One region of the Paenibacillus sp. MMO-177 genome, then DNA from elsewhere that is predicted to be linked to it. Evidence: riboswitches for the same ligand, from Rfam matches in the RefSeq annotation. Region 1 holds a riboswitch; the other holds the start of a gene.
What was found. Region 1 has a riboswitch for FMN ahead of WFK81_RS15015 (DMT family transporter). Riboswitches for the same ligand answer to the same signal wherever they lie in the genome.
Positions count from the first base shown of each region.

Region 2: another riboswitch for FMN. It lies ahead of ribD (bifunctional diaminohydroxyphosphoribosylaminopyrimidine deaminase/5-amino-6-(5-phosphoribosylamino)uracil reductase RibD); the one in region 1 lies ahead of WFK81_RS15015 (DMT family transporter).

Region 1 is NZ_JBBCUR010000003.1:791,234-794,643, reverse strand. Features, by position in the region: gene WFK81_RS15025 (PRD domain-containing protein) at 1-258, opposite strand, end outside; gene WFK81_RS15020 (LLM class flavin-dependent oxidoreductase) at 694-1,755, shown strand; FMN riboswitch at 1,854-2,017, shown strand; gene WFK81_RS15015 (DMT family transporter) at 2,199-3,131, shown strand; gene WFK81_RS15010 (Gfo/Idh/MocA family protein) at 3,208-3,410, shown strand, end outside.
Region 2 is NZ_JBBCUR010000003.1:379,806-383,215, reverse strand. Features, by position in the region: gene lysA (diaminopimelate decarboxylase) at 1-349, shown strand, start outside; gene WFK81_RS12910 (peptidylprolyl isomerase) at 404-835, shown strand; FMN riboswitch at 867-1,074, shown strand; gene ribD (bifunctional diaminohydroxyphosphoribosylaminopyrimidine deaminase/5-amino-6-(5-phosphoribosylamino)uracil reductase RibD) at 1,338-2,444, shown strand; gene ribE (riboflavin synthase) at 2,460-3,131, shown strand; gene ribB (3,4-dihydroxy-2-butanone-4-phosphate synthase) at 3,166-3,410, shown strand, end outside.

The sequences.
Region 1 (3,410 bases):
CAATTCCTCCAGCAGAGAATGGTAATGCAGCGCTTTATCCCGATCGTCTAGCCGGTACCGCTTCTCGATTCGCGGGTCTTCGGCATCGATAAACTTCTGGCCTTTGCATGAGAAGCCAATGCCTTTGCCAAACAATACGTATTCCCTCGATGAATTCGGTTCCATCGTAAGGATGACATTGTTGCCAACGATCCGATCGATCCGAAGTTGTCCCGTAAGTCCCACGTCAATCCCTCCTCTCAGTAGTAAATTCCCCATTTTGAGCACAAAAAAACCAAGAAAAGACACCGCCGTATTCCGGGCGGATACTCTCCTTGGCTCATGCCTAGTCGAACTAGTAACATGCCAAAAGGCTTGTTATATATTTGGCTCGTTATCACTATAAATCATGCAAGCGTTTACGTCAATTGAAAAATATTCAATCTTAAATTCCTTCACGCTGATTCTTGAGACCTACCTTGCAAGAACCCTTCTATTTGGTTTTCATATAGTAGTAGATAAGGCATCCTTGAAGTCAAGCCTTCTTTTTTGCAAGTAAGCTTGACGTATGCTTCATAATTAGGCACAATTACTTACTAGATACTTCACTTACTATACGTATACTACTTACTTTACGTACATGAATAGGAATGGAAGCAATGTCAATCATTAGACTATCAAGATCACGGTGGCATTGCTGAGGAGGATATAAGGATGGGTTCATCAGGGTATGACGGAACGTTTGAGTTTGGCATTTACACATTAGGCGATCTTGCGATTGATCCCCGTACGGGCGGGCTCAAGAATGCAGGAGAACGGATGAAGGAAATTATCCAGGCAGCCAAAGTTGCGGATGAAGCGGGCATTGACGTATTTGGAGTAGGCGAGCATCACCGGCTGGACTTTGCTTTATCCTCGCCGCCGGTTATCCTTGCCGCAATTGCGCAGGCGACCTCCCGCATTCGTCTAACCAGTGCAACTACGGTACTAGGGACGGCGGACCCGGTACGGGTATTCGAGGATTTTGCGACGCTGGATCTCATATCGGACGGGCGTGCGGAGATTATCGCAGGCCGAGGCGCTTATATCGAATCTTTCCCGCTCTTTGGCTTTGAGCTGGATGACTATAAAGAATTGTTCGCTGAGAAGCTTGAATTAATGAGGCAGCTTAATCTGTCCGAACGGATTACATGGAGCGGCCGTCTCCGAAGTTCACTGGAAAATGCCGAGATTGCGCCACGCCCGGTGCAGCCGGCTATCCCGGTCTGGGTCGGCGTAGGCAGCACGGCGGAAAGCGCGGCTTTGGCCGGCCGGCATGGGGCAGGCATGGCACTGGCGCTGCTTGGCGGAGAACCGTCGAAATACAAGCATCTTGTAGACTGTTACAAGGAAGCGGGCATCGCTGCCGGCTACCCGGAAGAAGCGCTGCGGGTAGCGATTACCGGCCACTGTTATGTGGCGAAGACAACGGAGCAGGCGCTGGACGAATTTTATGCCGGCTATTCGGTGTATTACTCCCAGTTCATGGGAGGCAAGGAGAACGGAACTCCGCTCTCGCGGGAGGATTTCGAGAAGCTGGCGGGTTCGCTTGCGATCGGCAGTCCGGAGCTGATTGCGGAGAAGATTATCGCCCAGCACAAGCTGTTTGGCCATTCCCGCTTTATGGCCCAAATGGACATTGGCGGCATGCCCGCTGCGCAGGTAGAGTCATCTATCCGGCTGCTGGCGAAGGAAGTTGCGCCGCTTGTGCGGGAAGCCCTGCAAGTAAAGGTTTAGTTAAACGTCAAACGATTGCGTGAAAACTGACTATTCATACTAGACAACTCGGAAAAAGAGCGTTATACTCAATCCAATCATTTAAAATTTAATGGAATAAGGATCTTCGGGGCAGGGTGAAATTCCTGACCGGCGGTAAACGCTAATCTCTGCCTGGCAGAGGATAGCAAAGCCCGCGACTCCCTGAGCTGACAAGCAGCAAGGGGACTGACTTGGTGCAACTCCAAGGCCGACGGTATAGTCCGGATGATAGAAGATCGCTTAAGTAAGCCTGCGGAAGGCGGGAAACCGCCCCTATGCATGTTTATTTGAGTTGGCCCCGATTCGCGCATTACCAAGCGGATCGGGGCTTTTTATTGCATAGCGAAACCGTCTGCTGCTCTTCTAGCCGAAGGCGCGGCCGTAACGCTTGCTCCGTCCTGTATTCAGAAAGGGTACTCATTATGAGCAATGTCACCGCATCACCACTTCTTCGTACCAAATCTCCCGTTAAGCCGGAGTTTTGGCTGGTTGTCCTTGGAGCCGCGCTGTGGGGCGTGGATCCGGTATTTCGCATTATTTTGCTGAAAACATTAACGTCTACCCAGATCGTGCTGCTGGAGCATATCATTTTGTTCATTGCCGCAGCGCCCGTGTTATGGAAGTTCCGCGCGGATCTTCGCGGGGTTCGGCTTCGTCAGCTTGGCGCGTTGCTGTTTGTTTCGTGGGGCGGCTCGGCGTTGGCAACGATTCTGTTCACGCAAGGTCTCGTACATGGCAATCCCAATGCGGTACTGCTGCTGCAGAAGCTGCAGCCGCTCTTCGCGATCGTGATGGCAAGGATCTTATTGAAGGAGCTTCTGCCCAAAAAAATCGGACCGTTGCTCATTCTTGCCATTGTCGGAACCTATTTGCTGACGTTTGGTTTTACGCTTCCCTTTGGCCATGTTAATGAATTTGTTCAGGTTGGCAGCCTGCTGTCGCTAGGCGCTGCGGCATTATGGGGCGGCTCGACGGTTATGGGGCGTTATCTGCTTGGCAGCATGAAATACGAGACGGTTACTTCTCTAAGATTTATGCTGGCTTTGCCATTGCTTCTCGTGATTACCTGGTCGGAAGGAGCGGCATGGAAGCTGGCGGAAGGGACGGACTTGTTAGCCGTTATCGTCAATCTTCTGCTTCAAGCTTTGCTTCCGGGTCTGGTCAGCCTGCTTGTCTATTATAAAGGGCTAAGCAAGATCAAGGCCTCTTATGCGACGATCGCCGAGCTAAGCTTCCCGATGGTAGGCGTTCTTCTGAACTGGACGGTATTTGGCCAAGTGATTACCAGCGCGCAGATTGCAGGCTTTGTGTTTATCTGGTTTACGTTATTTTTCATTTCCAGGCAGCAGAATTAAGCTTGGAACTATTGCCTTTAACCGCTTTCACATCGGGTCAATTACTGATATACTGCGGTTGGAGGTGTAGGAAATAATGGAGAATAGAACGATCAAATGGGGCATTCTCGGTGCCGGCTGGATTGCGTCCCAATTCGCCCGCGATTTGGCTTTTGCCCAGGATGCAGAGCTAAGCGCGGTAGGCTCACGCTCACTCGAGAAGGCGGAAGAGTTCGCCGGGAAATTCGGCGGCAAACGCGCGTTTGGAAGCTACGAGGAGCTGGTGAACGATGCCGAGAT
Region 2 (3,410 bases), 410 kb from region 1:
TAACCCTCGTCCGGCGCTTTATCAATCCCGTTACGAAGCGATTCTGGCGAACCGCGCGAACGAAGCCAATACGGAGACCGTTACGATTGCCGGCAAAGCCTGCGAAAGCGGCGACAAGCTTATTATCGACCTTGAGCTGCCAAAAGCGGAAACGGGCGACTTGCTTGCCGTATCCTGCACAGGCGCTTATAACTACTCGATGGCAAGCAATTACAACCGGTTCCGCCGTCCTGCCGTTGTCTTCGTAAAAGACGGTCAATCCGACCTCGTTGTACAGCGCGAATCGCTCGAAAATATCGTCGGCAACGACGTAATTCCGGCAAGACTTCTCAAATCGCTTGCTAAGTGAGGGAGATTTTTGGTAACGTAGTCTTATTCGGACATAGAAAGGTAGATGTTAGACATGGCTAAACAAGCAAAAATCACACTTGAGAACGGCGCAGAGGTTATTCTCGATCTGTTCGACCAAGATGCTCCAAATACGGTAGCAAACTTCGAAAAGCTTGCAAACGAAGGTTTCTATAACGGTGTGGTATTCCACCGCGTTATCCCTGGCTTCGTTGCGCAAGGCGGCTGCCCTAACGGCACAGGCACTGGCGGTCCCGGCTACACGATCAACTGCGAGATCAACCCGAACAAGCATGAGCGCGGTACGCTCGCTATGGCACACGCAGGCCGCAACACAGGCGGAAGCCAATTCTACATCTGCTATCAACCACAGCCGCATCTGGACGGCCAACATACGGTTTTTGGCAAGGTTGCAAAAGGCATGGAGCATGTTGACGCGTTTAAAGGACGCGATAAAATGCAAAAGGTTGAAGTTTACGAAGTTTAATGTTAAGATACTAACAAATTTATAGTTTGTGGCTTACCTTCGGGGCAGGGTGAAAATCCCAACCGGCGGTGATCGAGCGGCGCTTGCACAACAGGAATTACCTGCGTGCGGCGCTTTCTCGTCAGTCCGTGACCCGGGCCATTCCATGCAAGAGCGATTCATCGCATTGCGCGGAAAGGAACGGTGGACCTGGTGCAAATCCGGGACCGACAGTACAGTCTGGATGGGAGAAGGGGACACATTTGATGCGTTTGCGCATGAGCGTTCGTGCTTATTTTTCTTGTGCTTATTTTCACAAGAGAGATAGGTTTGTTTGAAATATAAGAAAGTATACAGGGTTTATATTTTTATACTGGACTTATATTTCATCGGCAAAACGTATGCGGTACTTCCTTGGACTGCATGGCCGTTTGCGTTTGAACTGCTTTTTTTTGCAAGCATGGAATGGTTATTTTTCCCACCCCCGTTGGCTAAGCTGGCTAATGGGGGTGTTTTTGCATTTATGGAAATTTTAAACGATTCGTACTATATGAGTCTTGCTCTTGATCTCGCGGCCAAAGCATCCGGGCAGACCGGCATTAATCCGGTTGTTGGCTGCGTCGTTGTGAAGGATGGACGGATTATCGGCGTAGGTACCCACCTTAAGCGGGGGACAGGTCACGCCGAGGTGCATGCGCTGCAGATGGCCGGCGACGAAGCGGAAGGGGCAACGGTGTATGTAACGCTTGAGCCGTGCAGCCATTACGGCAAAACGCCGCCTTGCTGCGAGCGCATTATCAATGCGAAGGCTGCTCGCGTCGTAGTGGCGACCACGGATCCCAATCCGCAGGTTGCGGGCAGAGGGATCGCGCGTCTCCGGGAGGAGGGCATCGAGGTCGTGGTTGGTCTGCTCGAAGAGCAATCCCGGAGCATGAACGAGAAATTCAACAAGTACATTACGACCCGGCTGCCTTTCGTAACGCTTAAGACGGCAAGCACGCTGGATGGCAAAATCGCCTCCCATACCGGAGACAGCCGCTGGATCACCGGGTCGGCCGCCCGTGAACAGGTGCATACGCTGCGCCATCAGCATGAGGCGATCATGGTGGGCATCGGGACTTTGCTGGCGGATGATCCACAGCTTACGACCCGCGCGGCTGTTCCGGCGATTCATCCGGTTCGGATTATCGTGGATAGCCAGCTTCGCCTGCCGCTGGACGCTAGAGTCGTGACGGACGGTTTATCCCGAACGATTGTACTCGCTTTCGCGAAGGCCGATCCGGCTCGCGAGAAGGCGTTGACCGAAGCCGGCGTTGAAGTCATCCGCTGCGGCGAAGGAGAGCAGGTTGATCTGGCTGAAGCGATGCGCAAGCTTGGCGAGCTGGAGATTGGTTCGATTCTGCTGGAGGGCGGCGGCAAGCTTAACGGCGCCATGCTGGAGGCCGGATTAATCGATAAAATAATGATTTACATGGCAACTAAGATTATCGGCGGCTTTGACTCCCCCGGCACCTTTACGTTCGCCGGGTTCGAAAAAATGTCGCAAGCCATCGAACTGGACAATGTGAAGGTAGAGATGGCGGGAGAAGATATTTGCATATCGGGATATCCGGTATACGGCAATGAATAGATTGGGGGAGTGCCCGTGTTTACCGGCCTGATTGAGGAAGTTGGCACTTTAAGACGGGTTAAGAAACAAGGCGAAGCGATGGTTCTGACGGTGGAAGCTTCAAAGGTTACGGAAGGCGTCGCCCTTGGCGACAGCATTTCCGTAAACGGCGTATGTCTAACCGTTATCGCCTTCGACCGGACATCGTTTGATGCGGACGTGATGCCGGAGACTTACCGGAAGTCCAATCTGCATCAGCTTCGACCGGGCCAGGACGTCAATCTGGAGCGGGCGATGATGGCCGGAGGCCGATTCGGCGGTCACATCGTGCAGGGGCATGTGGACGGAGTTGGCATCATCACCGGCCGGGAGACGGATGCGAATGCGGTTGTGTTCGCCATTCGGCTGGCTGACGACGAAATGATGCGGTATGTCATTCCGAAGGGCTCTATAACGATTGACGGAATCAGCTTAACGGTGGTTGGTACCCATGCCGCCGGCTTCTCGGTATCGGTGATCCCGCATACGTTGGGAGAAACCGCGCTGATGAACAAGAAAGCCGGCGATTCGGTCAATATCGAATGCGATGTCATCGGCAAATACGTCGATCATCTGCTGCATTACAAACCCTCCGGCAGACCGGGTTCTTCCGGGCGGACCGAATCAAAGCTTAGCGCAGCTTTTTTAAGCGAAAATGGTTTTTTGTAAAAAGAGGGTAACCGGATAGCAGGGAGGGAAATTGATGAATAGACAAGAGTTGGAACTGCAAGAAGATCTGTTTGACTCGATGGAAGCCGCGCTGGAGGATTTGAAGGCCGGCAAGCCGATTATCGTAGTGGACGACGAGGACCGCGAGAACGAGGGAGATTTGATCGCCTTGGCGGAGACGGCGTCTCCCGAAGTTATTAATTTCATGATTACGGAAGCACGCGGCTTGGTCTGCGTTCCTATCACGAGAGAGCGCGCCGAGCAGCTTGATCTGCCGCC